Regions from separate parts of the Streptococcus sp. Marseille-Q8145 genome, predicted to be linked through region 2. Evidence: riboswitches for the same ligand, from Rfam matches in the RefSeq annotation. Region 2 holds a riboswitch; the other holds the start of a gene.

Region 1 (15,889 bases), on a different contig from region 2:
GTCCCCCTACAGATTTCTTTCTCTTATTTTACCTTATTTCGAGGAAGTTGACAAAGTTTCTTGTTCATTTAAAATATAAAAACCAGCCTTGAATTCCCTTCAAAACTGGTTCAATCTACAATATTATCCTTATGCCTATTCTTGCAGAAAGCCCAGTGTAGCTAAGGCTTCCTCGATATAGTCTAGGTCCTGTTGAGAATCTGCCTCGATTAAATGGTAATGAATTCCATTTGTTAGCTCGGATAAGGCACGAAAATCGCTCTCTGAGACTTGCTCTAAAAATTGCTGCACATCGCGACGACAGGTCAATTTCAGATAGGTCTGGATTTCCCCATAGACAGGATGCTCAATCATGATATTTTGCACCCGCCCGCCATTATCAACGATGGCCAAAAGTTCGGCTTCAATATCGTCCGCCTTGTGTTTGAGTTTAAAAAGTCTGTGAAAATGAGCGGGTTGATTGCTTTCTTTATAGAGATAGCCCCTATTGGTACTGATAATGGGAGTGCCATCGGCTCGCAGCAGAGCAATATCCTGAACGATAATCTGACGAGTGACATGAAATTGTTCCGCCAAAAATTGTCCATTTAAAGGTTGCCGAGCTTCTTTTAAAAGCTCTAATAAATCATTTCTTCGTTTTTTTGTCATAACTTCATTGTAAATCAAAACTTTAGAAGATTCAAGGTTTAACGAATCTTTTTCAGAGCCTGATAGACAAATTTTGCAATGACAAAGTCCACCATGCTGTGAATGATTGTTCCAAATCCGACTAAAGCGAAGAGGATATAGAAGGCATTGGCCGGATAGTCTGTCGTTGTGTAAAAGAGAATGCAGACCACTACCTCGCCAAAAGCATGAATCAAGGCCAGGACGAAATTAAAGATCCAAATCTTTTTCTGACTATCCAGTGTTTCAGGATACTTTTGCAGGTAAAGAGCGCCGATAGTCCCGAAGAGCAGGTGAGACAGGGCTCTCAGTGTGATGATGAAAGGGAGACTAGACATGGCAAATCCAATAGTAGAGCCGAGGACGACAATCACTGTCATGAGTGGTGAGATGAACATGGCCAGAAAGATTGCAACGTGGCTGGCTAAAGTGAAGGAAGCGGGCGGAATGACAATCTTAATCGGCATAACCAGCGGAATAACGATGGCTAGGGCAGTCAAGAAAGCGGTCAGTGTCATAAACTGATTTTTGGATGTTGGTTTCATAATAAACTCCTTTTATCTACTGTATATACACTAGAATAGTACATTGTTTTGTCATAAAAGTCAAGAAAGTTTTTTGAAAACAAGTGATTTTCTTTGCCCATTTGTCAAATAAGATAAAATATCGTATAATAAGACGGTAAAATATGGCTGTCATTCGATTCTTATTTTTTTCTGAATGTCTGCCCACTTATAAGGAGAAATGAATTAATGAATAATTTGCCAAATTGTCCAAAATGTAACTCAGAATACGTTTATGAAGATGGTGTCCTCTTGGTTTGTCCAGAATGTGCTTATGAATGGGATCCTGCAGAAGTTGCAGCAGGAGAAGCTGGTCCAGTGGCTATTGATGCAAACGGAAACCAGTTGGCCGATGGGGATACAGTTACCTTAATCAAGGACTTGAAAGTCAAAGGTACTCCTAAGGATCTCAAACAAGGAACGCGCGTGAAAAATATCCGCATCGTCGAAGGCGACCACAATATTGACTGTAAGATTGACGGATTTGGTGCTATGAAGCTCAAGTCAGAATTTGTCAAGAAAATCTGAGAAGCGCTATGAATAAAAAAATAATTCTTTCTTATCGCCTTCTTCTTTTGGTTTTGGCTTTTGTAGGGGTCTATCTGGAAATTGCTAAACTTGGAGTGGGAATGCTAATGTACTACACGGTCTTGTCTAATCTTCTGGTTCTGTTATTTACCGCCTATCTCATTTTTAGAATGTGGACGAACAATAATTGGGAGAGTTCCAAGCTGTTGCGCGTGAAGGGTGGTGTGACCATGTGTATCATGATTACCTGCGTGGTCTATCACTTGCTCCTAGCTCCGATTGCGACCGATTTTTATCGCTTGGAAAATTTCCTTTGCCATTACATTGTGCCACTCATGTTTTTCTTTGATACTCTTGTATTTGATAAAACCCGACAGTATCGTTGGTTTGATCCCATTTCTTGGACAAGTGTTCCGCTGATTTACATGATTTTTGCCCTTATTAACGGTTTTTTCTTGAAAATTGATATTCCGAATGCTAAGGATAAACCCTTTCCCTACTTTTTCCTTAATGTCTATAAGCACGGTTGGCCTTATGTTATCAAGATGTGCTTGATTATCTTTGTGGCTTATCTGGTCTTTGGTTATATTTTTTACGGAATCAAATCTATCTCATTTTCAAAGAAGAAAGCTTAGAGTATTATAGTGGGAAATAGAAAACAGATGTTCTCTGTTTTTTATTTTGTTGAAATGGATTAGCAATTTCTCATGAAAAAAGTTCATTTTTTTCTTGAAATGGAATTAAAATTGTGGTATAGTTATAAACAATTAAATAGTCCTTTAATTCTATCCAGAGAGATAGGCAAGGAGCAAAGTAAAAATGATGGGTGGAGTGTGACAAGTGCGTCTTGTTTCAGCCTGTCTCTATTTTCTGAGGTCTCCTTGCAAAAGGAGGCTTTTTTAATGTTTTTAGGAGGTTTAGATGAAGACAAAGGAAGTTGTCGATGAGATCACTATGAATCGTGCCATCACGCGGATCACCTATGAAATCATCGAGCGCAACAAGGATTTAAGCCAAATCGTTTTGGCAGGCATTAAGACCAGAGGGGTTTTCATTGCCAAGCGGATCCAGCAAAGACTGGCTCAGCTAGAGAAAATTGAGATTCCAGTTTGCGAAGTGGATACAAAGCCCTTCCGAGACGATATCAAGGTCAAGGAAGACACGACAGTGATTCCAGTTGACATTATTGAGCGTGAAGTGATTATTGTTGACGATGTGCTCTATACAGGTCGGACGATCCGCGCAGCCATTGATAATCTTGTCAGCAATGGGCGACCATCACGTGTTAGCCTCGCTGTTCTAGTGGACCGCGGGCACCGTGAGTTGCCGATTCGGGCAGACTATGTTGGCAAAAATATTCCAACGAGCCACCTTGAAGAGATTATTGTTGAAATGACTGAAAAAGATGGTCAGGACCGAGTTCTGATTGTAGAGGAGGAGACAAGATGAGTCAAGAAGTTAAATACGATGTCCATGATATGCCAAAACCTGGCTTACTCTTAGGACTTTCATTCCAACATTTATTCGCTATGTTTGGGGCGACAGTGTTGGTTCCGATTCTGGTGGGAATTGACCCAGCGGTAGCCCTGTTTTCAAGTGGTTTGGGAACGCTGGCCCACTTGACAGTGACCAAGTACAAAATCCCTGCTTATATGGGCTCCAGCTTTGCTTATATCGCTGCCATGCAAATCTTAATGAAGACAGATGGGATTGCTGCGGTTGCGCAAGGTGCTATCACGGGAGGTTTGGTCTACTTCATCGTTGCCCTCATCGTGAAATTCGCAGGAAACGCCTGGATTGATAAGATTTTGCCGCCAGTAGTGGTGGGGCCGATCATCATGGTGATTGGTCTGAGTCTAGCGGGTACAGCCGTTGGCGATGTGATGTATAAGACCGTTGGAGACCAGAAGGTCTACGACATCACCTACTTTGCTATCGGGATGGTAACCCTCCTCTGTGTCATTCTATTTAACATATACGGTAAGAAAATCGTTGGTATTATTCCAGTTCTGCTGGGCTTGATTGTTGGCTATATCTTCGCTCTGATTGTTGGATCGGTGACAGGTCAGGAGATTATCTCTTTTGCCAACGTGACAAAAGCTTCTTGGTTCCACGTTCCGCCGATGAATCTTCCGTTTATAGATTATGATTTTAAATTGTATCCAAGTGCAATCCTAACAATGGCACCGATTGCCTTTGTAACGATGACAGAGCACTTTGGGCATGTAATGGTTCTGAATAGCTTGACAGGCAAGGATTTCTTTAAAGAGCCTGGTTTGGATAAGACTTTAGCTGGAGACGGTCTGGCTCAGGTTATCGCGGGTATCTTTGGTGCTCCGCCAGTAACCAGCTACGGTGAAAATATCGGGGTTATGGCGCTCAATAAAATCTACAGTGTTTATGTGATTGCTGGTGCTGCTGTATTGGCTATTGTCATGAGTTTTGTTGGGAAAGTATCTGCCTTGCTCCAATCGATTCCAAGTCCAGTTTTGGGTGGCATTTCCATCGCCCTCTTCGGGGTAATTGCTTCCAGCGGTTTGAAAATTCTGATTGAAGCACAAACCAATTTTGACAATAAAAAGAACCTGCTGATTGCCAGTGTCGTTCTGGTATCTGGTATCGGTGGTCTGACCCTGCAACTATCAGGTCTGCAAGTTTCAGGGGTTGCCTTGTCAACTGTTCTCGGAATTGCCCTCTACCTCATCCTGCCAGAACCTAAAAATTAGGCTGACGAGATTGCTACATTTGTCCAAAGTTTTTAATAAAAAAGGAGTATAACATCATGTCATCAAATCAAATCGCACTTAAAAATCTTGTATCTATGGAACACCTTACGAACGAAGAAGTAATGGCTTTGATCAAGCGCGGGATTGAATTTAAAAACGGCGCAAAGGTTCATTATGATGAGCAGCATATCGTTGCAAATCTCTTCTTTGAATCTTCAACACGGACTCACAAGGCTTTTGAAGTAGCAGAATTAAAACTTGGATGCGACCTGCTTGACTTTGATGTCAAGACAAGCTCAGTCAACAAGGGAGAAACCTTGTACGACACGATTTTGACTATGTCAGCTCTCGGTGTAGATGTCTGTGTCATCCGTCACCCTGAGGTGGACTACTATAAAGAATTGATCGAAAGCCCAACAATTACAACTTCTATCGTAAATGGTGGTGATGGTTCTGGTCAGCACCCAAGCCAAAGTTTACTTGACTTGATGACAATTTACCAAGAATTCGGTCATTTTGATGGTTTGAAAGTAGCTATCGCTGGTGACCTTGATCACTCACGTGTAGCCAAATCTAATATGCAAATCTTGAAACGTCTCGGTGCTGAGCTTTTCTTTGCTGGTCCAGATGAGTGGAGAAGTGCGGAATTTGCTGACTATGGTAAGTTCGTAACGATTGACGAAGTTATTGACCAAGTGGATGTCATGATGTTTCTCCGCGTACAGCACGAACGCCATGACTACAACTCCATTTTCTCTAAGGAAAATTATCATAAACTCCACGGTTTGACGCAAGAGCGCTATGACCGTATGAAGGATACCGCTATCTTGATGCACCCAGCGCCTGTCAATCGCGATGTAGAAATTGCAGACCATTTGGTTGAAGCTCCAAAATCTCGAATTGTAGAACAAATGACAAATGGCGTCTTTGTCAGAATGGCAATCATTGAGGCTGTTCTCAAAGGACGAAACTAATCTCAAATGTAGCTTTGGAGTAGGATTGGACTCTAGAAGGGTCTGTCTACTCCTTTTTTATAACTTGACATTAAAGACGGATAAAAGACAAATGTTAAACTAAAAAGAACTACTCGAAATCACTGTTTCTGAGTAGTTCTTTTGATTTATGCATTGTTGGATTTTGCAAAGATTCTGGGGCTGACTTTTTTGAGTTGTGGGATGAAGGCAAGACTAACCCCAATAACGATGAGGCGGTCTGCATAGTCGGTCAGTGCTTGGACAATGATGGTACTGGTGACCAAGTCTAAGCCTAAACCGTGTAAACCTTGAACGATAATACTAGATCCGCTTGGGGTAATTCCGTTGAAGACTATCACAGTGATCAGAGAGGCCAAAGCAGTAGCTGGCAGAGAGACTAGAACCGTTTTCCAGAGGAGGTTTAGTCTTGGTTTTGAATCAGCAGTGAAAAAGACCGAGACAAGCAGAGCCAAAAGAATGGCTACTGGAGAGAAATAAATAGCAGAAATGTCCGTTGTAAAAGCGCTAATAAGAGCACTGGCAACCGCAGTTCCTACTCCCCAAATAGGTCCTAAAATGAGGCTAGCCAATATCGTTCCAAAAGTATCCAAATAAACAGGAAGTTTTAGAAAAAGGGCAATGTTAGCTCCGATATAGTTTAGAGCGATGCAGATAGCTGTAAATGTGATGGTAAATGGTGTTGTTTTTTTCATAATTTTATCCTAAATTTAAAGTTTCTAGATCTTGGCAGATGATTTCCTTTGACGTGTTGAGTATCACGGAGAGAAAATCCTGAAAGAAGAGGTGGCTGTTTACTTGGGTCAGCACCTTAGCATTGGCTTGCTTACCATAAAAATGATAGGCATCAACCAGCGTTTGTCCCATGGCAATGCCTTCCGTTGCAAGATCGACGAAGGAGTTAAAGCCTTGGCAAAGGTCTCCATGCAGGAAATGGGCAACAGCCAATGGATCGTTGATGACACAGCCGATGATATGTTCATACTCCCAATGAAAATCCCAGTAAAAACGCGTGATTTTTCCGACAAAGTCGGCGACTTCAGGATTGATAAAACGCATATATTCCAAGAGATTGGGTGTCAAGACAATCTTTCGAGTGACATCTAGACCGACCATTTCGATCTTCTTTCCAAGTTTTTCGTAGGTTTCTTGGGCTGCATGCGGATCGCACCAGTAGTTGTACTCCGCTACGGGTGAACAGTTGCCGTGCGATTTGTAGCTGCCGCCCATACTGACAAAACGGTCTAGATGCTGCCCAAGGTTAGGATTTTTCCTAAGAGCCAAGGCAATATTGGTCAAAGGCCCCAGTGCAATGATGGAAGTGTCACTATTTTTCTGGAAATAGTCTGCCAGATAGTCATAAGCTGCTTGTGGCTGGGCTTGGGTGGAACTGCTTCTTGCTATCCCGCTTTCCCCCAATCCATCCATGCCGTGGGTATCCTGAGCGGAGACGAAATCACGAACCAAGGGCTTGTCGGCTCCTGCATATACTGGAATATCTAGCCGATTCAGCCTTTCCAGGATTTTAAAGGCATTTTCAAGACCAAGTTCCACTGGGACATTTCCAGCGACTATGGTCAAAGCAACGACCTCTAGTTCAGGGTGTTGCAGGGCATAGAGCAGAGCTAGGCTGTCGTCTATGCCAGGATCGCAGTCAATAATAACTTTTCTTTTCATAGGTCCTCCTTTTGAGAAATAAAATAAGGCTGAAACCTCAGTCTCAACCTCTCAGTTAGTTCTGCCAAAGTGGCAGGACACCAGAAAAAACTATGCGCAATTACATTACTTTAGAATATAAGGGTACTTAGTTTTTTATACTGGGAAGTTTGCGAACCAGTCCAAAACAAGTGTTTTGAATTATGCATTTACTATCATAAAGAAAAATTTCCTAAAAGTCAATGGGAAGGGGGACAAGAATAGTCAGTCTTTTGACTTTATGATATAATAAGTAAGATAAAAGAAATGAGGAGAATACAATGGCAAAAATAGTACAAACAGATAAAGCACCAGCAGCAATCGGACCATATGTCCAAGGAAAAATCGTCGGCAACCTTTTATTTGCAAGTGGTCAGATTCCTTTATCACCAGAGACAGGAGAAATTGTAGGTGCAACGATTGAAGAGCAGACCCAGCAAGTTTTAAAAAATGTAGGAGCTATTTTGGAAGCAGCTGGAACAGATTTTGACCATGTGATCAAGGCGACCTGTTTCCTAAGTGACATCAATGATTTTGTGCCATTTAATGAAGTCTACAAAACAGCCTTTAAGAGTGAATTTCCAGCTCGTTCGGCAGTGGAAGTGGCTCGCTTGCCTCGTGATGTAAAAATCGAAATTGAAGTCATTGCTGAGATTGTAGAATAAATGTTTGGGACCGGGAGAAGTTTCCCGTCCTTTTTTAGAAATAAAATGTTAGACGAAGGGAGAAAGAATGGCTGAACACAAGATTCAATTAGTGATTGTGACAGGAATGAGCGGTGCCGGAAAGACCGTTGCTATCCAGTCTTTTGAGGATCTGGGTTATTTTACCATTGATAATATGCCACCGACCCTAGTACCAAAGTTTTTGCAGCTGGTTGAAGGAACCACTGACAATGATAAACTGGCTCTGGTTGTTGATATGCGGAGTCGCTCCTTCTTTTTGGAGATTCAGGATATTCTGGATGAGCTAGAAAGAAGCACAGAAATTGATTTTAAAATTCTATTTTTGGATGCGGCCGACAAGGAGTTGGTGGCTCGCTATAAAGAAACCCGACGCAGTCATCCCTTGGCCGCCGACGGGCGGATTTTAGATGGAATCAAACTGGAGCGTGAACTCTTAGCACCTCTGAAAAATCTCAGTCAAAATGTTGTAGATACGACGGAACTGACACCACGGGAGCTCAGAAAGACCATCTCTGAACAATTTTCAAATCAAGCTGATCTGCACAGTTTCCGCATTGAGGTTATGAGTTTTGGTTTTAAATATGGTTTGCCTCTGGATGCGGACTTGGTTTTTGATGTGCGTTTTCTGCCTAATCCCTACTATAAACCTGAGCTGCGTAATCAGACAGGATTGGACAAGGATGTCTTTGACTATGTCATGAACCATGCGGAGTCAGAAGAATTTTACCAGAACCTGTTAGGCTTGATTGAGCCGATTTTGCCAGGCTATCAAAAGGAAGGAAAGTCTGTGCTGACTATTGCAGTTGGCTGTACAGGTGGACAACACCGTAGTGTGGCTTTTGCACAGCGTTTGGCGGATGATTTAGCGAAAAACTGGCCAGTTAATGCCAGTCATCGCGACAAAAATCGCCGGAAGGAAACGGTGAACCGCTCATGAGAAAACCGAGAATTACAGTTATCGGCGGCGGTACAGGAATTTCAGTTATTTTAAACAGCCTGCGGAAAAAGGATGTGGAGATCACAGCCATTGTCACAGTAGCAGATGATGGCGGCAGTTCTGGTGAGCTGCGGAAAAACATCCAGCAGCTGACGCCGCCGGGTGACCTTCGAAATGTTTTGGTGGCCATGTCTGACATGCCAAAGTTTTATGAGAAGGTCTTCCAGTATCGCTTTGCCAAAGGAGACGGCGTTCTAGCAGGTCATCCCTTGGGTAATCTGATTATTGCTGGCATTTCCGAAATGCAGGGTTCGACCTATAATGCCATGCAGCTTCTGACCAAGTTTTTCCATACGACAGGTAAAATCTACCCTTCAAGCGACACTCCGCTGACTCTGCATGCTGTGTTTACTGATGGAACGGAAGTTGTCGGTGAGAGCAATCTGGCCAGTAAGACTGGCATGATAGAGCGGGTCTATGTGACCAATACCTATGATGATGAAAAGCCTGTTGCTAGTAGAAAGGTGGTCCAGAGCATTTTGGATAGCGATATGGTGGTGCTGGGACCGGGTTCTCTCTTTACCTCCATCTTGCCAAATCTCGTCATTGAGGAAATTGGCCAAGCCCTCCTAGAGACCAAAGCAGAAGTGGCCTATGTCTGCAACATTATGACCCAGCGCGGCGAAACAGAGCACTTTTCAGATAGCGACCACGTTCAAGTATTGCATCGTCATCTGGGCAAAAAGTTCATTGATACTGTCTTGGTCAATATCGAGCCAGTCCCGCGCGAGTATATGAACAGCAATAAATTTGATGAATATTTAGTTCAGGTTGACCATAATTTTCGAGGGCTGCAGGAGCAAGTTCCCCGCGTTATTTCCTCGAATTTTCTTCGTTTGGAAAATGGCGGAGCTTTCCATGACGGCGAGTTGCTTGTTGATGAATTGATGCAGATCATACAGGTGCGCAAATGAGCTATACAGTAAAAGTAAAAGAAGAGCTTTTAAGCTTATCTGTAAAAGACAAAAACGAGTTGGCTGCCATTATCAAGATGGCTGGTAGTTTAGGAATTTCTTCGACCGGCCTCACCTTATCCATTTCAACAGAAAATGCCAAGATTGCTCGCCATCTCTATGAGCTGCTGTCGGACCTTTATCAGGTCAAATCAGAAATCCGCCACCATCAGAAGACTAATCTGCGCAAGAATCGCGTTTATACAGTATTTCTGGATCAGAAAGTTGAAGAAATCCTATCTGACCTACACTTGGCTGACTCCTTTTTTGGTATCGAGGCAGGGATTGATCAGGCCATTTTGTCAGATGATGAAGCCAGTCGTGCCTATCTGCGGGGAGCATTTCTGGCTAGTGGTAGTATGCGGGAGCCAGACTCGGGCAAGTACCAGCTGGAAATCCTGTCCGTTTATTTGGATCATGCTGAGGATTTAGCTGCTTTGATGCGCCGTTTTCTGCTGGATGCCAAGACCATTGAGCGCAAGAAGGGGGCTGTTACTTATCTGCAGCGGGCTGAGGATATCATGGATTTTCTCATTGTCATCGGGGCTATGGAAGCTACGGCTGAGTTTGAGTCTCTTAAGCTCATGCGGGAAGCGCGTAATGACCTCAATCGCGCTAATAATGCGGAGACAGCGAACATCGCCCGTACGGTCACAGCCAGTATGAAAACCATCAACAATATTGCCAAAATCAGCGATAATATCGGCATTGAGAGTTTACCTGTAGATCTGCAGGAGGTAGCCCAGCTTCGTATCCAACATCCAGACTACTCCATCCAGCAGCTAGCTGATAGTCTGAGCCGGCCACTGACTAAGAGCGGTGTCAATCATCGCTTGAGAAAAATCAATAAAATCGCAGATGAATTATAAAAGCTGCTGAGCTTGAGCTCGGCAGCGGTTTTTTATAGGCTTGTAGAATGTTTGGGTTGGACTTTTTGCTCAGGATAGATATGGTTAATGGCATTGTTGACAGCGGTAGGTGCCTCACCTAGCCCAGTCGCAATCAGGTCAATCTTTCCCTCGTAGCCGCAGCAGTCACCAGCTGCATAGATACCTGGCACGGAAGTTTCTTGCTTGCTATTGACCAAAATCTTGTGACGGTTGAGCTCCAAGCCCCAATCTTTGAGATTGCCGACAGAGGATTTAAAACCGTAGTTGACAAAGAGATGATCCAGAGGCAAAAGCTGACTATCCTCTCCTTTGACTTGGCTGATTTCCAAGTGGGTAATCTTGCCATTTTCACCGACCAATCGACTAGGTACAAATGGTGTTTTAATCTCAACACTAGAAGCCTTGAGTTCTTCCACGCTATGCTCTAAAGCACGGAAATTATCCCGACGATGAACCAGGCTAGTTTCTGCGATTTTTTCAAAAGCTAGCGCCCAGTCAACAGCCGAGTCACCGCCACCCAGAACAACAACCTTTTTGCCAGCGTATTGGCTGATGTTTGAAACGTGATAGTGGAGATTGCTGTAGCTTTCAGCATCGTCTAACTCCAAAGCCCTCGGTTTGAAGGCGCCGCCCCCCATGGCAATGATAATGGTTTTTGTTTGATGCTGGGCTTTAGAAGTCGTGATGGAGAAGCCATCATCAGATTTAACGATATCCAGCACTGTTTCATTGAGGCAAATCTCAGTCTGGAAAGTTTCCAGCTGCTCAATCAAACGCTGAGTCAACTCTTCGCCAGTCAAATTAGTAAAGCCCGGCACATCCAGAATCTTCTTCTCTGGATAGAGAATGGCCGGCTGACCACCCAGCTGAGGCAGGGAATCAATGATTTTAACCTTGGCTTGGCGCAAATGAGCGTAAAATGCAGCGAATAAGCCAACTGGACCGCCGCCGACAATCGTAATATCATACAGTTCAGACATAATTCTCCTCAATCTTTTTAAAATAAACTAGCATTATTGTACCACAAAAAGAGGTTGAAATGTAGTTAAATTTTTGTAGGGATTGTAAAAGCCCCATCAGGGGCTTAACATTAAATAGCAAATAAATCATTGAGGTTTTCAGCCAAAGTCGGGTGAGTGAAGATTTGCTTGCTCAAGTAGGTGTAAGGAATCTTATTATCCATGGCTACAGTCAGGATATTGATAATTTCCTGAGCCCCAGCTGCGAAGATAGTCGCTCCGACGATTTCCTTGGTCTCAGTGTTGACAACAGCCTTGAAGGCACCGCGTAAGTCAGCATTGACATGTCCGCGAGGCATTGCTGCGACTGGAATCTCCTTAACTGCAATCGGCAGTCCTTGCTCTTGGGCTTCCTTTTCAGTCAATCCGATTTGAGCCAAAGGTGGTGTGATAAACATGCTGGTAGGGACGTTCTTACGGTCTTCCAGTGTGTAGCTGCCGTCACCAGCCAGATAGCTATAAAGGATACGGAAGTCATCCAGTGAGATATAAGTGAACTGCAGACCGCCATTGACATCGCCTGCTGCAAAAACGCCGGGTACAGATGTTTCCAAGTGTTTATCAACCTTGATAGCTCCGCGCTCTGTCAGCTCGATATCTGTATTTTCCAACTTCAGTGGTTCAACATTAGGCTTGCGACCAGTAGCATAGAGCAGAGCGTCAAAGCGGAATTCTCCATCTTCTGTCACAACCACAACTTCATCACCATCATTTTTAATTTGCTTGGTTTGCACATTTTGCAGGAGCTGGATTCCGTCTTCTTCCATATATTGCTTAGCCAGAGCAGCGATAGAAGGCTCTACTCGAGGGAGAAAGACAGGTGCAGCATCCAGTACAGTTACTTGACTGCCTAATTTGTTGTAGAGTCCAGCAAATTCTAGGCCGATGTTACCGCCACCCAGAACTCCTAAACGTTTAGGAAGTTCCTTCAAATTTTGGATGCCAGTTGAGTCATAGACATGCTCGGTTTCAGTCAGTCCTGGAATTGGCAGGACATTGGAAACGGCACCGGTATTGATAACAATAGTTTCAGCCGTCAATTCCTCTTTCTCATCGCCAGCTGTGATTTCGATGACTTTGTTTGAAAGGAAATGAGCTTCCGCATCGATGATGTCGACACCAGCGCCACTGATTGCTGCGTAGTTCTTCCCGTTGAGACGGCTGATTACAGCATTCTTCTCAGCCATTACTTGGTCAAAAGCTAGACCTTTTTCAGCTGCGACTAAGAGAGTTTTGGTTGGGATGCAGGCGATATTGATACAGGTTCCCCCGTACATAGCCTTGCTTTGCTCAATCAAAGCAACTTTTTTTCCTTGGGCCGCCATTTTGGCTGCCAATGTTTTACCGGCCTTACCAAAGCCGATGACAATTAAATCATAGGTTAACATAATTTACCTCCATTTTTCAAAAAGATTGTATCACATCTGATCAGAAAATGCTCATTTCTGCTACGCCTATTTTAAAAAGGTATCATAAAACATTTTAATAGACTTTGTCCATTTTATTGGAACTAAATTTTAGCGCTTTCTCTTGCACTATGTTATACTTCTTTTCGTCATAAATTTCTATAAGGAGAAGAAATGTCTATTTTTACACTGATTTTGGCAAGTTTGGTTGCCTTGGAATTTTTCTATATTATGTACCTAGAGACCATTGCGACGACTTCAGCTACGACAGCACGGGTCTTTGGTATGCCTCAAGAGGAGTTGGAGCGGCAGTCGGTCAATACACTTTTCAAAAACCAAGGAGTTTATAATGGTTTGCTGGGTATTTTGGTTTTAATTGCGGCCTTTGTACAGCCTAGTCCAGTTTGGCTGGGGATTTTTATGGTTTATATCATCTTGGTAGCTGCTTACGGTGCAGTGACCAGCGATCCGAAAATTTTGTTCAAGCAGGGCGGACTAGCAATGTTGACTTTGTTGAGTTTATTTTTCTAAAAAGAGCGGGAAATAGTGATTCCCAGCTCTATTTTTACATAATGATTGACTTTTTTATTAGACATGTGTAGAATAAAATTAGGAAGAGACTTTAGAAAGGATGGGAATATAATGAATCATTCAATTAAACGTTTACCAGATGGTGAATTTGCCATCTTAAAGATTATTTGGCACTTGCCAAATCCAACGACTTCAGCCCAAATCATGGAAAAGCTGGGTGAAGATAACCATTGGAAGCCTCAGACTTTGTTGACAGTCTTAGCTCGTTTGACGGAAAAGGGCTTTTTAGAAAGTGTTCGCAAGGGACGTGAAAGGCAGTATACGGCCTTAATTTCGGAAGAGGAATACTTAGAAGTAGAGACGTCAGACTTTTTGAAGCGCTACAGCGGACATTCCATGGGAGGCTTTGTCAAGACTCTCTTTTCATCTAATTCTTTTTCAGAAAATGAACTGGATGAGCTGCGTAATTTGCTGAATCAGAAAGAGTAAGATGAGGTAGTATCCATGAAACAGTTCCTTTTGTCTTTCCTCTTAACCAGTTTCTCAACCTCGATCTTGATTCTGTTTTTGAGCCTTCTTTTTGCAGTCCTTAAAACCAAGATTTCGGTCAAGGTCAAGTATTTTACTTGGTTTTTAATCTTGCTGAGTTTTTTTATTCCCATTCCGTCCTCAGTTTGGCTCTGGTTTGATTCGGCTGAGTACTGGGGCGACTATTCAGACAACCGTTAGGGCTAGCCAGACAAGTGGAGGGCAGGCTGTTTCTCAAGTAGCTGAAAAAGCTAGTCAGGCAAATCTCTGGGAGGCTTTTCTGGGTCTACCTTGGTTTGAAATATTCTTTGTTATCTGGCTGCTTGGTTGTGCATTTAACTTAGGGAAATATGCCTATTCTTATATCCGTTTCAAAAAGATGTTGCAACGTTGGGGGACAGAGGTTGCGGACGAAGAGACTTTGTTCCAGTTGCATTTGATCAAAGAAAAGATGGGCGTTAAAAGTAAGATTCGTCTGCTCCACTATCCTATGACACAGAGTCCAATGTTGCTGGGATTCAGGGATATTTTGATTGTGTTGCCGGAGCTGGACTATACGGAGGAGGAGCTGCAGCTGATTTTCCAGTATGAGCTGACTCATTATCAGCACTATGATGTCTTGATTAATCTTTTTGCGATTCTCGCTAAGAGCCTGCATTGGTTTAATCCGGTTGTCCGTTTTGCCTGTCGGGAAACTCAGGAAGCAGGAGAATGTACTGCGACTACGATGTTTTGAGTAGAAAAGACACAGCTTATCGGACTTTTTATGGTGAGACCATTCTGACAATGATCGATCGTAGTAAGAAGACTCCGATTGCTTTGACGACTTGTTTTTACTCGGATAAGTTTAATCTTAAGCGGCGAATTATTGGTATTATGGACAGCTGCCTGCCGAAAAAGTTTCTGTCTGCTTCTTTCCTAGTAGCAGTTCCTCTACTTTTGCTCTTGACTAGCTCGGTCTTTGCCTTAGAAAATCCAGTCGCACAAGATAGTAAACTTGTCTTAGAGTCGAAGAAAGCGGAAGGACTTAGTCAGCGTCAGGTTTTAGAAACAGTTTTGAAGGAACTTTCTCTGGCTGAAAAGGACATTAAGGATGTGCAGATTTTACGTGAGAAAGGCAATTATAAGATTCTCTTTTCACACGGACAGACGGCTCATGAGATGCTTGTTAATGTCAAGACTGGAAAAGTCGTCCAATCCAAGCATACCATTGTCGAAAAGACAGTGACAGTTGAAAAAGAAGTTCCGCCATCATCGTCTTCTGCAGCGACTCCAGCTGATGGTGGAAGTGGGAATGGGAATGCGGGTCAGACGGGAAGTGTTAGTTCTCCGCCTCCTGCGACCAATACTGTGACAAATTCAAATACAAACACTAGTACAGCACCTGTCCAACCTCCTGCTCAAACTAGCTCCTCAAAGAGTAAGGATAAAGATCGTGATGATGACAAAGACGATGACGACGATGATGATGACGATTAGATAAAAAATTCTACCAATCAAGATTTCTTGAGAGAAGCAGCGATTGGTAGAATTTTTTTATCTTTATTTTTTGTAGAATCTAGTCTTCAACTCATAAATTAAGGTCAATTTTAAAGTTTTTTTAAAATTTTAGTCATTTCCTCTTGACTTTTAAAAACTACAAGTGTAGAGTATAACTATAAACTACAAATGTAGAATAAAGTTTTGAAAATACTGTCCGGAAAGTAGAA
Region 2 (15,889 bases):
TTCAATCTTCATGCGGGCACCACGGCCGTACCCACCCTGACGGCGCTTGAGCTCAGCATTGATATAGTCAGCGGTCAAAGGAAGACCAGCCGGCACCCCCTCAATAATAGCTGTCAAACGTGGTCCGTGGGATTCTCCTGCTGTTAAGTATCTCATACATTTTCTCCTATTTCTGGGATGGAAAGAGATGGACAACCTGTCTATTTTTCATCCAAACTGTCCAATCGTCTTAAACTCCATCTGGCACTTATTTCTTCAGAAATTCTTTCATCTCTTCCAGCGGAATCTGGTGAATACTAGCCGAACCCAGCTCGGGCACCAGTACTAGCTTGATAGAGTTGCCTCGAGCCTTCTTATCATGGGTCAGTGCCTGATAGAGAGCAGCTTCATTCCAAGGCTGGTAATCCACCGGCAAGCCAAACTTCTGACACATATGGATGATGTCTTCTGTGATTCCGGCTGGCATGAGGCCTTTCTTTTCAGCGACACGAGAAACCTGTACCATGCCAATCGCCACGGCTTCACCGTGCATGACTTTTCCATAGCCCGCTGTCGCTTCGATAGCATGCCCAATAGTATGGCCGAAATTCAGATAGAGGCGGACGCCATTATCCAGCTCGTCCTCAACTACAATCTTACGTTTAACATCACAGGAATGGTAAATGATGCTTTCAGCATGCTCTAAAATCGACTCTGGACTGCCATCCATTTCTGACAGCTCATCCCAGAGTTCCTTATCCTCAATCAAGCCGTACTTGACAACCTCGCCCATACCTTCAATCAATTCACGTTGCCCTAAAGTCTGCAAGACTTCAGGGTCAATCAGAACTCCATCAGGCTGAGTAAAAGTCCCGACCATATTCTTGGCCCAAGGTGTATTGACACCTGTCTTACCACCGATAGAGGAATCCACTTGAGCTGTCAGACTGGTCGGAATCTGCACGAAATGAACGCCCCGCATGTAGGTCGAAGCGGCAAAGCCCGCCAAATCACCGACGACTCCGCCTCCCAAGGCTACAATGCCGTCGCTGCGGGTCAGACCAACCTTGACCAAAAACTCATAGACTTTGTTGACGGTCTTTAAGTTCTTGCTGGCTTCGCCTTCCAAAAAGTCAAAGACAAAAGTCTCAAATCCAGCCGCTTCCAAGCTCAGCTTGACCTTTTCCGCATAGAGTCGAGCCACTCGATTGTCCGTGACGATGACCACTTTCTGAGGCTGCCACAGCTGACTCAGCCAGTTTCCAGCCTGAGATAAGGCTCCTTTTTCGATGGTAATATCATAGGGATGATGGGGGAGATTTACATTCAATTTCATAAGCGCCTCCTTGTTTTTCCTGCTCCAACCTTAAAGGAGCTGAGTACGAGTGACTATTTATACAGAGCTTCTAGCTGCTGCCAAATTTCCTGACAGGGCATGGATTGGTCTGTCCAAAGCTCAAAAGCTTCTGCTGCCTGATAAAGCAACATACCCAGACCATTCACTGCCACTACCTTCTGACTTCGAGCCCACTTTAAAAAAGGTGTTTCAAAAGGTTTGTAAATCACATCCGCAACTAAAATCTGGCTCGGCAGCTGAATACTTTCAGCTAATGGCAAAGTTTTTCCATCCATACCCACACTTGTTCCATTGACCAGAAGGTCTGATTGGTTAATTTTATCCTGCAAGGTAGCTAAGTCTTCTAAGTTAAAAACATGAATCCTACTCTTAGTCTGGCGGCTGATAACTGCCATCTTGCTGACGGTCTTATCATAGGATGCCTGCCGAGTAAAGACAAAGATTTCTTCTGCCTGATCCAAAGCAGCTTGAGCGATAATAGCTGTTGCGGCTCCTCCAGCACCTAAAATGGTCATTTTTTTGCCCTGAATAGCAAAAGACGGCAAGCTCTTAAAAAATCCCTTGCCATCCGTATTATATCCTATCAATATACTATTTTTATTCACCACTGTATTCACAGCCCCGATAAGACGGGCACTGGGAGCCAATTCATCAAGATATTGGATGACTTCCTGCTTGTAGGGCATTGACAAATTTATCCCAAACATATTATACCTTCGGATATTAGCAACGGTCGCTTCTAAATCCTCTGCTTCAATTTCCAAAGCAAGGTAGACACCATTGACAGCAGTCTTCTCAAAGGCAGTATTATGAATAAATGGTGAAATGCTATGCTTAATCGGCTTAGCAACCACTGCAGCTAGACGAGTATGGCCATCAATTTTCATTTAAAATCTCCCGCACAACCTTCATGTTTGCTAGGGAAACCTGACCCGGTGCACTCGGCTGTTCAACGCTAGCAAAAGACCAGCTCGAACCTGTCAAATCTGCAGCTAAGCGAGAAATCTTTCCGACTTTTCCCATAGAAATCGTTACATACTCTTGCTCAGGATTCAAAATCTTAAATCCACGAGTGTAGTTCATCAGATCCAAGACATCCTGCTCATTGTGAGCCATGACAGAAACTTTGACCACTTTTGGTGCCAAACTTGTCAATTCTGACAAAATTTCCATCATATTTTCAGGCGTTTCCTCAAAATTATGATAACTGAGAACTAAATTTGGAAACTCGAGCATTTCTTCAAATTTATCTTTATGCGAATAGTATTCAAAATCAACATAGTCTGGCGAATAAAAATTGGCCACTTCTTTGATGAGAGCAACATATTCATCATCTGACAGATCAATTTCACCACCTTCTCCGCGACTTCGCAGCGTGAAGAGCAATTCACGACCAGCAAATTTCTCGAAAATAGCAGGAGCAACGTTGAGAATGCTCTCTTTCGGCAAAAAGTCCGCGCGCCATTCGATAATGTCAGCATCATCATAACGACTCACATCAATTGCTTTAGCCTCTTCTAAACTTCTGGGCATGATTGAAACGACTAATTTCATTTATCCACCTTAATTGTAAATACCTTTAGGTAGTTACTATTCTCATCTTTCTTATTGTATACAAAGTCTGCTGGTAGGCCATATTCCGCTAGATAGCGGTGAGGAACTCCTGCAAATCCTTTTTCAATTTCTTTTTTAAACTTACTTTTAGAGACATTGGCTGCATTGGTCGAAAGAATCAATGTTCCTTTCGGACTCAAGATTTCCAAGGCCTGAGCCACCAAACGATGGCAATCTTTCGCAACAGAGAAAGTCTGCTTTTTATTGCGAGCAAAGCTCGGCGGATCAAGGACAATCACATCATATTTCAACTCGTGACGCTTGGCGTATTTGAAGTAATCAAAGACATCCATAACCACGAAACGATGAGGCTCTAAATCCAAACCATTGGCTTCAAAATGCGCTTGGGAAAGCTCGCGGCTACGTTTGGCCAAATCCACCGAAGTTGTTTGACTGGCACCGCCCATAGCAGCTGCCACCGAGAAAGCTGCTGTATAAGAAAACATATTGAGCAGGCTTTTTCCGCTAGCTAAGCCGTCAACCAGACTCCCCCGTACCTCGTGCTGGTCCAGAAAAATCCCAGTCATCAGGCCATCATTCATGAAAACTTGATAGCGAACGCCATTCTCCAAAACCGTAAAATAGGCTGGCGCTTCTGCTCCGTAGAGATGGGCAGACTCATAGTCCAAGCCCTTGAAGCGAATCTTCTCGTAAGCTCCAGCGACCTCAGGAAATACCTGCTGGAAAGCAGCCACTATCTGATCCTTAATTGAAAAAACAAAGGAATTGTACCAAGAGAAAACGGCATATTTCTCATAGATATCAACCGTAAAACCGCCAAAACCGTCACCTTCTTGGTTAAACAGGCGATAGGCTGTCGTATCCTCCGCATGACGGTAATAGAAACGCTTGTCTTTAGCTTTTTCAAACAAATGCTGAAAGAAAGCTGAGTTCAGCTCTACCTTAGCATAGGAAATCAGCCAACCAAGCCCCTTATTTTGTAAGGAGAGATAAGCCGTTCCCAAGAACTTCCCCTGCTGACTATGCAATTCCACACATTGATCGGTGAATGAAAGAGTTGGAAAATCATTCTTATCTAGAACTAAAATTCCTTTTCTCAACTTTTCCTCTGTCTGTTTATTAACAGTAAGTTTCTTCATAAGCATTATTATACCAAATATTGTGAAAATTCTCAAAGCATATTTATTATTTTCAAATAATACTTGTTTTAGTAGAAGAAATCTCCAACATTTTATATATTAAATATTTATTTTATCAGGCGGACTTTCAAGTAAGCTTCCCTATTCCCACTTTCCATCATTAATATTGAAACAAAGCCTGTTTAATTTTAGATATTTTTGCGAACAATCTTGAAGCTAGGAAATAATTGCCCTTATTAAATTACCTTACAAATAAAATAAACTAAACACTAAATCACCTCAATTTTTCCTCATCTTGAAAAATTGTGATATACTTAGAAGAAGAGAATTTTTAGGAAATAAGACAAGGAAGTATCTTTCTGTGAAAAAAATAACCAAGAATTTACTCAATTTTATGAGTACAAGGCTCGGTTTCGTCTTGAGCTTGCTCACGATTTATTGGTTAAAAACCATGTGGGCTTATACCGTTGATTTTAATTTAGATATTCAAGGAGCCTATCAAATTTTTCTGGCTCTGATTAACCCTTTCCCAATTGGACTTTTACTGATTGGACTCGCCCTTTATATCAAGCCGACCAAGCTTTTTTATTGTGTCAGCACGGCTATCTACATCATGCTCTTTGTCTGGTTGGTCTCAAACTCCATCTACTACCGTGAGTTTACCGACTTTGTGACAGTTAATACCATGTTGGCCTCTAGCAAGGTGTCTGCAGGTCTCGGGGCAGCAGCCATGGAGCTCTTCCGCCCTTGGGATGCTATCTATATCATTGATTTTCCAATTCTGGGCTGGCTTTTTTATAAAAAGTATATCTGCTTGGATCATCGTAGGTTTAATTTCCGCGCCAGCTTTGCTGTAACGTCCCTATCAGCGATGCTCTTTTCGGCCAATCTTTTCCTAGCAGAAATTGATCGTCCTGAGCTCCTGACACGCGGATTTTCAAATTACTATGTCGTTCGCGCCCTTGGTCTTCCTGCCTTCCTGGGCTACAGTGCCAATCAAACCTATGCTGCTAATAAAGAGCGTTCCAAAGCCTCTGCCAAGGATCTAGAACCCGTTCAACAATATATCCAATCCCATTATGCTGAGCCAAACTCTGAATACTATGGTATTGCCAAAGGTCGCAATGTTATCTATGTCCATCTAGAAAGCTTCCAGCAGTTTCTTATTGATTATAAACTGCAGATGGAGGGCAAGGAATATGAAGTTACGCCTTTCCTCAACTCCCTTTACCACTCCAACTCAACTTTGGCTTTTTCAAATATCTTTAATCAGGTCAAGGCTGGAAAGACTTCCGATGCGGAGACCATGATTGAAACGGGTCTCTTTGGTCTCAACCAAGGCTCCTTCATGGTAAACTACGGCGGTACCAATACCCAACAAGCAGCACCTTTTATCCTATCAAAAAATGGAGACTACACATCTGCTGTTTTCCATGGAAATACAGGTAGTTTCTGGAACCGCAACACAGCCTACAAGCAATGGGGTTATAATTATTTCTTCGATGCGTCTTACTTTACCAAGCAAGACGAGACCAACTCCTTCCAGTATGGTTTGAACGATAAGATTATGTTCAAAGATTCCATCAAATATCTGGAACATTTGCAGCAGCCTTTCTATGCCAAATACATCACCGTCTCTAATCACTATCCTTATACGACCAGTCTGATTGGCGATGAGATTGGTTTCCCACTGGCAGATACCAAAGACGAAACCATCAATGGCTATTTTGCAACAGCAAACTACCTCGACTCAGCTGTCAAAGCTTTCTTTGACTACCTGAAAGAAGCTGGACTCTATGAAAATTCAATTATCGTCCTTTACGGCGACCACTATGGAATTTCCAATTCCCGTAATCCAGCTTTGGCACCTTTGATCAATAAAAATTCTGAGACTTGGTCTAGTTACGACAATGCCATGTTGCAGAGAGTGCCATACATGGTCGTGATACCTGGAATGGAAAAGGGAAAAATCATCGATACCTTTGGCGGACAAATCGATATGCTGCCAACCTTGGAGCATTTATTGGGGATTGACTCCAAAAATTACCTTCAAGTCGGGCAAGACCTCCTCTCACCTCAGCACCAGCAAATCGTGGCCTTCCGCTCAACCAATAACTTTGTAACACCAAAATACACAAGTTATAGCGGCCGCATTTACAACACACAAACTGGTGAGGAGATCACTCTGCCAGACGAATCAACAACAGCTGAACTAGAAGCTATCCGAACAGCCGCAAATACACAACTGAAAATGAGCGATGCTATTCAGACAGGGGACCTATTCCGCTTTTACACAGGCAATAATCTAGGAAAAGTCAATCCTGACGATTACAATTACATCAACTCTTTGAAAGCCCTCAAGGCCATTGAGAAAGAAAAAGGCGACCAATCAACCAGTCTTTATTCAAAACGTGGCGGTGTATCTTCTGTGGATCTCTTTAATTCACCAAGTTATCGAGTACTTCACCCAGAACAATTTCACTCTAGCACTAGCAGCGAAGAGGGAACTAGCGGAGAGTCCTCCAGCTCTTCTAGCTCCTCCAGTTCAAGTGCCAGTCCCTAATCTATGAGGCTACTCAACTCTTCCTAAAACATTGAAAAATGTTGAGGGAGAGTTTTTTTATTTTTGAAGCACAAAAAAAGATTGAAGACTTAAGCTGCAAAGCCTGTCTTCAACCTTTTCTTATTTTTATTCATATTATGCAATCACTTCAAAAACGGAAGCGGTCAGATTCTCCACATAGAAGGGTCTCTTATGACGACTATTTCCGACCAACAAACGCAGGTGATCCGCATTCTCAAGGTAATATGGCAGTCCACTTGCATTAAAAATGATTTCATAATGTTTTTCATCTTTAATCTCAAAAATGACGATACCACTGCCGGCAAAGGCTTCTTTTACAAAGACATGTTTGTAAATCTCTTCATAGGTTTGATAAGAAAATTCCTTCTGACTTGTCTTTAAGCGAAGGATTTGCTTGATATAGTCAATACTCTCCTGATGTTGGCTGATCAATTCCCAATTCACTTGATTGATAGCATCGGGAGCATTGTAGCTGTTCATTGCTCTGTCACGGTCGCTAGGCAGGACTTGGCCCTCTTCGCCTGTTCCTACTAGTTTCGTGCGGGAAAATTCTTGGCCCAATTCCATAAATGCCATACCCTGCATAAGCAAGTTCATAGCTGTTGCCAGCTCAATTCTTTTGGTCCGAGTGACCTCATCATCTTCTGGGTGCAAGTCAACCAGCAAATCATGCAGGTTGAAATTATCATGCGCCTCCACATAATTAAGAACCTGAGTTGGTGTCAAATAGGAGCCTAACTCACTGCTACCCAGAATGGCTTTGGCTATGATATCTTCCGTCGCTTGTCCGCTCACATAACCAGCTTTCAGACCACCGTAGACTTCAGCACCCTTTATCGCATCGCGCTGAGTATCATTAAAGAAGCCAATTCGCGGCAGTTGATATGCATTGTCTTTCTTAGCCTTGTCCTCTGGCATCAGGCCTGTTCCCATATCCCAACCTTCACCATAAAGCAAAATCCGTGGATCAATTTTATCCATTTCTTCTCGGATGATATTCATGGTGGTGACATCATGGATTCCCATCAGATCAAAACGGAAGCCATCCACATTGAATTCTTCTACCCAATAGCGAAGTGAATCAATCATGAATTTGCGGAACATTTCATGCTCACTGGCCGTCTCGCTGCCAACTCCGGTACCGTTTTGGAAAGAACCGTTGGGATTCATCCTGTAGTAATAATCGGGAACCGTTGACTGAAAGGCTGAGTCGAAGGTCGAATAAATATGATTGTAAACCACATCTAAGGTCACAGAAATCCCTGCATCATGATAAGCCTGAATCATGGTTTTCAAATCTCGGATGGCCTGACCCGGATCATTCGGATTAGAAGAAAAACTAGTTTCTGGTGCATTGTAGTTCTGTGGATCATAGCCCCAGTTATAAGTAACTTGGCCATTTTCGTCATAGTCCTTGTGTCGGTCAGAAACCGGCTGGAGCTGCACGACATTGATACCTAGATTGCGAATGTAATCAAAAGTAGTCTGATCTCCCTGACTATTTCTAGTGCCTCCTTGACAAGCACCTAAAAAAGTCCCTCGCAAATGCTCTGCGACACCGGAACTAGGCGATTTACTAATATCGCGGATATGCATCTCATAAATGACCGCTTGATTCGGATTATCTAAACGCCAAGTTGCCTCCTTGCCTTGACATACCTTAAAACCAGCAACAGTCTTGTCCTGTTCAGCAACAATAGCTGAGCGCTTGCCATCAGGACAGGTGGCGATTGTATAAGGATCGCGCGTCAAAAAATGCTGGTTTTCAAAATGAACATGATACTGGTAGCCCTTGCCAGCTAAATCTTCTGGCACTTCCACCGACCAAACTCCGATTGTATTTTTAGCATGATCGTGCGAGTAAATCTCTCCCTTTTCCATAGAGAATTCTTTATAAACAGCTGCTTGATTATCCGAAGTTTCATAGACTAGCAATTCAACTTTTTTGGCTGTCGGAGCCCAAACTTTAAACTCATTTACTTGCCCCCGCAGACGATGCCCAAGCCAACCTTGGTAGCCCCAGCATTCATCAAAATAATCCGACCGCATGGCCACATCGAAATTATGAGGACGTCGCCGCGAATATTGGTGGCTCGTCGTCGCCGCTTGCAAGGAATAGTAGACCTGGTGATCTCCTTCAATCAACCACACCTCTGTAGGCAAATGAACTGGCAATAAGTCAATGTGGTAGTCGCAAGATTGGCTGGACCAGTCTGAACGCTTGACAATCACATGAGCCTGACTAAGAGGCTCCCAACTTTTAAAAGATAGTTCTCCCTGGATACCAAAATAATCTAGTTTAGAAAAAGGTGCTTCTTTTCCCCACTGATCTGTCTGCCACTGCCACAAATCATAAGAAAAGTAATCTCCCTTAGGATTGTGGTAATGGACAATGACTTTATAGTCTAGCATTTTCATTTATCTCTTCATTCTAATTTTTCTAAGGAAAGAGCGCTCTCATCGATTTCATCTATATTGGCGAAAAACTCCAGATGATTGTGCAAAACTTCCAATTCTACTGGTGTATCTCCTCCGTACTCACCGTCTAGATTCAACATAAAGGGAGCTTTTTTATCTAATACTTCTAGCTTCAATTTGCTGGTTTTCAGATATTCAACATTAGCATCCGTCACATGTTGGCCACCATTAATTGCTTGTATGATGAGACTAAGCATATCAAACAACTTGGCCGTTTTTACAAGAATCAAGGTGAAATTTCCATCGTCCAGTTTTGTATCTGGCGCTAGTTTTTCAAAGCCTCCGATAGAATTAGTCAAGGCTGCAAAGACAAGCGAAATCTTGCCCTCAAAAACACCATGGTCATGCTCAATCCGTACCTTACGCGATTTGGAGCGTGGCAGCATTTTGGCTCCTTCGGCTACATAAGCCAGATAGCCTAGACGGGTCTTGACTTCACTAGGGACACTGTAAGTCAGCTCTGTCAGAGTGCCTGCCGCCGCAATGTTGATAAAGTATTTACTACCATAAGCCCGGCCGATATCCATCTGAATCGTCTGGTTTTTCTCGATAATACGAGCTGCAGCCACTGGATCTCCCATGGGAATTTTCAAGGCACGCGCATAATCATTGGTCGTACCAGTTGGAATGAAAGCCAGCTTGGGGCGCACATCTAAGCCTGCAACTCCATTCACTACTTCATTGATAGTCCCATCTCCACCGGCTGCTATAACCAAATCAAAACCTGCTCTTGCTGCTCTTTCAGCTTCTCGCTGAGCAGAGAAAGGCTCTGGAGTCGTCTGGTAGGCACTGGTCTCATAGCCAACATCTTCCAAGACATCCAAGACTTCGGCAATATTTTTTTTGATAATTTCCTGCCCAGAAGTTGGGTTATAAATTAATCTTGCTTTTTTTATTTTATTTTCCATACTCAGCCTCACAAGCTATCTAGCCAGTCCTCGTCTCGAATCTCGATCCCAAGTTCTTGAGCTTTGGTTAATTTGCTGCCTGCATCGCTACCTGCCACCACCAAATCAGTCTTTTTAGACACACTTCCAGCGACATTTGCACCCAAGCTCAGCAACTTTTCTTTAGCTTGATTCCGTGTTAATTTTTGTAATTTTCCGGTCAATACGACTGTTTTGCCAGCGAGAGCGGCATCAGCTGCCACTTTCTCCCCTAGATAGTCTAGGTTGACGCCAGCTTCTTGTAATTCTTGCAGCAGAAGCTGACTGCCTTCCTGCTCAAAGTAAGAATGCAGACTCTGAGCGATAACTGTCCCTAGGCTGTCAATGGAAGATATTTCCTCTTGACTTGCCTGAGACAGCTTGATCATATCGTGGAATTTCTCCATCAAAATCCGACTAGCCTTGCTTCCCACGTGACGGATTCCCAGACCAAAGAGCAATTTCTCTGCTGAGTTTTCCTTGGAAGCTTGAATAGCAGTATACAATTTATTCGCTGATTTTTCCTTAAAGCCGTCCAAGGTCAGCAAATCTTCTACAGAAAGTCGATAAATTCCAGCCACATCCTTGACCAAGTTCTTATCAAAGACCTTTTCGACCACTGCTGGACCAAGGCCAGTAATATTCATAGCATCCCGGCTGGCAAAGTGAATCAAGCCTTCCTTGATCTGGGCTGGACAGAGCGGATTGATACAACGCAGAGCCACTTCGTCCTCGAAATGCACCAGCTCACTCTCACAGCTCGGACAGTGACTTGGTATTTCCAAAGCCTCCTCTGAGACCCGCTTAGACTCCACCACGCGCAAAACAGCAGGAATAATATCCCCCGCTTTATAGACGATAACGGTGTCTTTCTGACGAATATCCTTCTCTGCAATATAGTCCACATTGTGCAAGGTTGCTCGGCTAACAGTCGTCCCCGCTAGCTGAACTGGCGTCAAGTTCGCCGTTGGAGTCACAACTCCCGTCCGGCCGACTGTCCAGTCAACAGACAGAAGCTGGGCTTCCTTTTCCTCAGCTGGAAACTTATAAGCGATGGCCCACTTAGGTGCCTTGACCGTAAAGCCAAGTTCTTCTTGCACCGCCAGGTCATTGACCTTGATGACAATACCGTCAATCTCATAAGGAAGACTATCCCGCTCCTGAGCAATCTTTTCAATAAACTCCCAAACGGCATCAATCGAATCCGCTAGAAAATGAATCGGATTAACTGAAAAGTCCAAAGACGCCAGCTTGTTTAAGACGGCTTCCTGGCTTCTAGCCTCAGTCGGACTGGCTTCTTGGTAGAGGAAGGTTGCTAGATTGCGCTTGGCCACAACCGCTGTATCCAACTGGCGCAAGGTTCCTGCTGCCGCATTGCGGGGATTGGCAAACTCAGGCTCACCGTTCTCCTGCCGCAGCTGATTGACCGCATCAAAGGAAGCCTTGGGCATGTAGCACTCTCCACGAACCGTAATATCCAGCGGTTCTTTCAAAGTCAGGGGAATATCCTTGACCCGCTTGAGGTTTTCCGTGATATTTTCACCAACAGAGCCATCTCCCCGAGTCGCCCCTGCTACCAAGATTCCCTTTTCATAGGTCAGGGAAATAGAAAGCCCATCAATCTTGAGCTCACAAATATAGGAAACCTGGGGAAATTCCTTGCGAATCCGCTGGTCAAAAGCCATTAATTCTTCACGTGAAAAAGCATCCTGCAAACTAAAGAGAGGATACTGGTGTGGATATTTTTCAAATCCTTCTAAAATCTTCCCACCCACCCGATGCGTTGGGCTATCAGGTAGGATATCAGTTGGGCACTTTTCTTCTAACTCCACTAGCTCACGATAGAGTCTGTCATACTCGCTGTCCGATACACTTGGCCTGTCTGCCGTATAGTATTCATGGGCGTATCGATTGAGCAATTTGACTAATTCTGACATTCTTTCTTTCATACTTCTATTATAACACACCTCACCCAACAGTCCAATAGCTAAAGTAAACGCTAAGCTCAACTAAAAAAGTAACCTCAAAGGCACTTTTTAGTCTCTGATTAAACCAATCAAATACTAACCTTTGGATTTTTTAACTTTGGCAACTTTAAGAAATGAATCTTTCTCACTCTGAACATAAAAAAGTAGAGGACATCAATTATCCTCTACAGATTTTAAAATTTCATTAATCCACTACAGTTGACAAAGATAACTAACTTTTGGAATTTAGGTCATTTTTTGGAAAGTCTCTATTATAATAAATTGCGAATTTTTTCTTTTATAAATGCGTTAAGAGGATAGTGTTTATCAAGATATTCTAGGAGTGCCTGAGCAGATTCAGAGATTAGTTCGTAACCTTGCAAAAAGTAGGGTAATTGTTTGGCCTCATTTGGATAACCTTTTTCAAATCGCCTGTTGCTGTTAAAAATATCTATAAAATTAGATTTAGAAGTTTTTTCCAAATTGATTAGTTCGGTCCAAAGCTTGACGGATCTGTTTTGGATGAAATCATAAGCAGCAAATTTTTCGCCTCTCTGATAGCGACCTAGTCCTATATAGAGATTGCATAAAATTTCTCCCAACAGCCATTCACGGTCTCTATTTTCTTTTGATGGCAATCTTTGTGGTTGGCAGATTGTTCCATCAAAACCGACCTCCTTCCAGATAATCTTGCCTTCAGCGAAGGGAATGTTTACTAGTTCATGAGCTTCAAAGACAGCAAATTCACAAAAAACATCATCTTCAAATAGAACTTTATGTCCATCCACTGTATTTTGGTAGTGAAATGCAATTGGTTCTAGCTTACTTAACCAGGTTAGGTCCTGGATATAGGCATGCTTGTAGCCATCTTTTACAATAACAAAGAAGTCCAAATCTGAGTACTGATCCAATCGTTCTCTTTCTGCTCCGCAAGAACCAAGTGCCAGCAAAGCTAGTGCTTGTCTAGAATCTTTTAGAGACTGACCAATATCATCTAGTCTTTGTAACAGTAATTCTGTTTTATTCATATCGTTACCTCATTATTTCTTGTTTACAGACATTATATAGTTAATGTTTTCGAAAGTCAATTTCATCCAACACCAGACGCATACCAATATAATATGGTGTTTTTTCGGTATTTTTTTGTTATGATAAATTGAATCATTTTACGGAGGTTTTCTCATGTTATCAAGAGTTGAAAAATTTGAAGTAGTCTTTGATTAATTAGAAAGTGGTTCTTATCTTTAAAAAGTTTAAATGATTTGGAAAATACTTGAGAAGGAAAAATATATCGACTTAACCATCAATTTGCAAACGGTAAGATCTTCCCTCAAACGATGAAAATATAAATACGACCGCTCGAAGAATGGCTAATTTACCTAATTAGGCATGAAACAATCATTGCAAAATATATTTTTTAAATTACCCATAAAATGATGAGTTGAAGCGAGTTATTCAAAGTCATATGTATTTCTGATATTTAAAAAAGCGATCTGAGACTCAATCTATATATAAAATTAGGACTGCTAAGTAAAGTGTGGACATTATACCACAATACACAAAATCTTCCTCTATTTGTTCCGAATTCTTCCTAGAAAGCAAAGGACAGAAAAAGAGCGGAAATTCCGCTCTCTGCTGTCTTATTTTGTCAAATCAATCCTTTTCGCAATCTGGTTAATAATGATAGCCCCAACTATCAAGGAAGCAAACTCTCCAATAGCCGTTGTAAACCAAGTCAGGAAGAATGGCAAGCCCTGTAAGAAATACAACTCTGCTGCAATCGTCACCATCGAAATTGAGAAGAAAATCGCAAAATAGAAGTGATCCAAACGAAGCAAATCTTTAATCAGGTATTGATTCTTATAGCGACTAAAGAGGTAGACACCCAATGATAGGAAGACTAAAGTTGACCAGCCGCCGACAAAGACATCAATGATTCCAAAACTATAGAGATTGGCAATCATACAGCCGATGGTCACTCCCATAATGTATTTACGATTATAAAAGGCCATAAAGTTCATCATTTCAGAAATTCTGAACTGGTAAGCACCATAGCTGATAGCATTTAAAGGGGGCGTAATCGTAAGGGCCACATAAATAGCAGCAACAATGGCAATCTGAACCAAATCACGGACTGATAAGTTTTCTTGTTTCATGTTTTCTCCTTTAGCGCATGAGCGCGTGTAATATGCTTGGCGAAAGAAGTTAAGCGCCAAGGGTTGCGTCAGACGGGAAAATTATCTCCTCAAAATCGACAACTTCACTAGTATAGCATAAATCCTAGAAATGTGATAGACTATGCTTATGAAAACTTTGATTAAAAAATTCTTTGACAATGAGGTTCTATCCTACCTTTTCTTTGGTGTGGCAACCACTCTTGTCTCCGTCGTCAGTCGGATGCTCTGCTATGAACTGACAGGAAACGAACTACTAGCTACGATAATAGGTGATATTCTGGGCATTCTCTTTGCCTTTGTGACCAACGATACCATCGTTTTCAAGCAAAAAAGACAAGGCTGGCCAGTGCGATTGGTCAAATTTTTCACAGCCCGGCTGGCAACTATGGCCTTGAACTTGCTGTTAACCTTTATCTTTATCACTAGCTTCCCGCAGATTATTGGTCAATTCGTCCACAACGATATTAAGATGGTCAACACCATTGAAACTTTGATGGCTCAAGTACTGATTATCGTTCTCAACTACGTCTTCAGCAAGATTTTTGTCTTTAAAAACAAGGCAAAATAAGAATAGAGCAGCTATTTTCACCTATAAAAATAAAACTGGACCAGATATTTCTGATCCAGATGTTTTTATTTTTAGACTTCCAAGCTGGGATTTTCAGCTGTCAGATGAGTAATATCGCCTTTGACACCAAAATAGTCCTCAATCAGAGTCTGAAGTCAAACCAGATGGAAATTTTCGGATAGATATTTATTTACTAATGCCTCGTTGCTTCTTAACATGTTCCTTATACATTTTTGACTTTTTCCCATACCATTCCTCAATGCTATAGCCATATTCCTCACGGTATTTCTCTTGATTTTTATTGACTGCATTAAGATTAAATAGTGAAGAGAATGTTGATTTACTCAATGATATTAAGATAATAATGAGAAAGATTGGAGCGATGGGTAATATAGCCAAAAGTAAATGAGCAAGTAAATTTTTAAACCCTGAAATAAGGATACCCGCAATAAAATTTATAAACCATAAAGCCAAGATAACATTTGTATATTTCTTTATTTTCTCCTTGTCAATATCAAAAACTCTAGTATATGACTTTGTTATGAGACTATAAATAATATAGACAACTGCTACGGAATAAGCTAGCCAATAAATAATCCGAATGATTAAAAAAGGAACAAAGAATTGCAAGCCTAAAATTAGTCCAAAAATGCTTAAATGAATAAGAGTGAATAAGACGAGTAAATTGAGTAAATAAGCATAAATTCTATTTCTTTTTGAAATGATATAAATAATCATATACATCGCCCAATAAACTAAAAATAAAACACCAAAAACTTTTTCTGGGATGATTAGTTGATACTCTAATTCAGTAAGCGGCTGCAAAAAAGTTATACTATTCTTACTCATGGATGTTCCTAAAGCAATCGCAAACCATGGGGCAAATATACATATAACAAGAAATAATGGCATTACAAAAATCATTACTAATATATTCCATCGTCGCGTTGTTTCTAGTGCATCATTAATATCTTTTTGTATCTTATCCATTTATTTTCTCCTATTTTGTTCAGGTTCCATTGTAAAAGGAGCTACCATCACCATAAAAATCGAGTGGGTAAGCCAGCATTGACTAAACTTCCTGATCCAACGACTCTTTGTATCTTTTCGACTCTTTCCCATACCAGTCTTCTATGGAG

What was found. A riboswitch is a leader RNA that binds a small molecule or an ion and turns the genes downstream of it on or off. The one in region 2 is predicted to bind preQ1.
Region 1: another riboswitch for preQ1. It lies ahead of ACWPVL_RS10520 (nucleoside hydrolase); the one in region 2 lies ahead of ACWPVL_RS00955 (QueT transporter family protein).

Annotation. Positions count from the first base shown of each region.
Region 1 covers NZ_CBCOPQ010000005.1:146,384-162,272, forward strand. The annotation lists gene ACWPVL_RS10480 (transcription repressor NadR) at 136-648, opposite strand; gene ACWPVL_RS10485 (hypothetical protein) at 687-1,211, opposite strand; gene ACWPVL_RS10490 (zinc ribbon domain-containing protein YjdM) at 1,419-1,757, shown strand; gene ACWPVL_RS10495 (Pr6Pr family membrane protein) at 1,766-2,392, shown strand; gene pyrR (bifunctional pyr operon transcriptional regulator/uracil phosphoribosyltransferase PyrR) at 2,679-3,206, shown strand; gene ACWPVL_RS10505 (uracil-xanthine permease family protein) at 3,203-4,483, shown strand; gene ACWPVL_RS10510 (aspartate carbamoyltransferase catalytic subunit) at 4,540-5,457, shown strand; gene ACWPVL_RS10515 (LytS/YhcK type 5TM receptor domain-containing protein) at 5,604-6,170, opposite strand; gene ACWPVL_RS10520 (nucleoside hydrolase) at 6,175-7,152, opposite strand; PreQ1 riboswitch class I at 7,274-7,318, opposite strand; gene ACWPVL_RS10525 (RidA family protein) at 7,452-7,835, shown strand; gene rapZ (RNase adapter RapZ) at 7,903-8,793, shown strand; gene ACWPVL_RS10535 (YvcK family protein) at 8,790-9,767, shown strand; gene whiA (DNA-binding protein WhiA) at 9,764-10,675, shown strand; gene ACWPVL_RS10545 (NAD(P)/FAD-dependent oxidoreductase) at 10,708-11,676, opposite strand; gene ACWPVL_RS10550 (FAD-containing oxidoreductase) at 11,787-13,103, opposite strand; gene ACWPVL_RS10555 (DUF1304 domain-containing protein) at 13,296-13,652, shown strand; gene ACWPVL_RS10560 (BlaI/MecI/CopY family transcriptional regulator) at 13,764-14,141, shown strand; partial or broken gene ACWPVL_RS10565 (M56 family metallopeptidase) at 14,157-15,659, shown strand.
Region 2 covers NZ_CBCOPQ010000001.1:167,058-182,946, forward strand. The annotation lists gene aroC (chorismate synthase) at 1-156, opposite strand, end outside; gene aroB (3-dehydroquinate synthase) at 248-1,315, opposite strand; gene ACWPVL_RS00915 (shikimate dehydrogenase) at 1,369-2,223, opposite strand; gene aroD (type I 3-dehydroquinate dehydratase) at 2,213-2,890, opposite strand; gene ACWPVL_RS00925 (class I SAM-dependent rRNA methyltransferase) at 2,887-4,050, opposite strand; gene ACWPVL_RS00930 (LTA synthase family protein) at 4,412-6,613, shown strand; gene pulA (type I pullulanase) at 6,749-9,046, opposite strand; gene ACWPVL_RS00940 (diacylglycerol kinase family lipid kinase) at 9,061-10,020, opposite strand; gene ligA (NAD-dependent DNA ligase LigA) at 10,029-11,987, opposite strand; gene ACWPVL_RS00950 (hypothetical protein) at 12,278-13,033, opposite strand; gene ACWPVL_RS00955 (QueT transporter family protein) at 13,646-14,161, opposite strand; PreQ1 riboswitch class II at 14,159-14,281, opposite strand; gene ACWPVL_RS00960 (GtrA family protein) at 14,310-14,750, shown strand; gene ACWPVL_RS00965 (hypothetical protein) at 14,937-15,740, opposite strand; gene ACWPVL_RS00970 (hypothetical protein) at 15,823-15,889, opposite strand, start outside.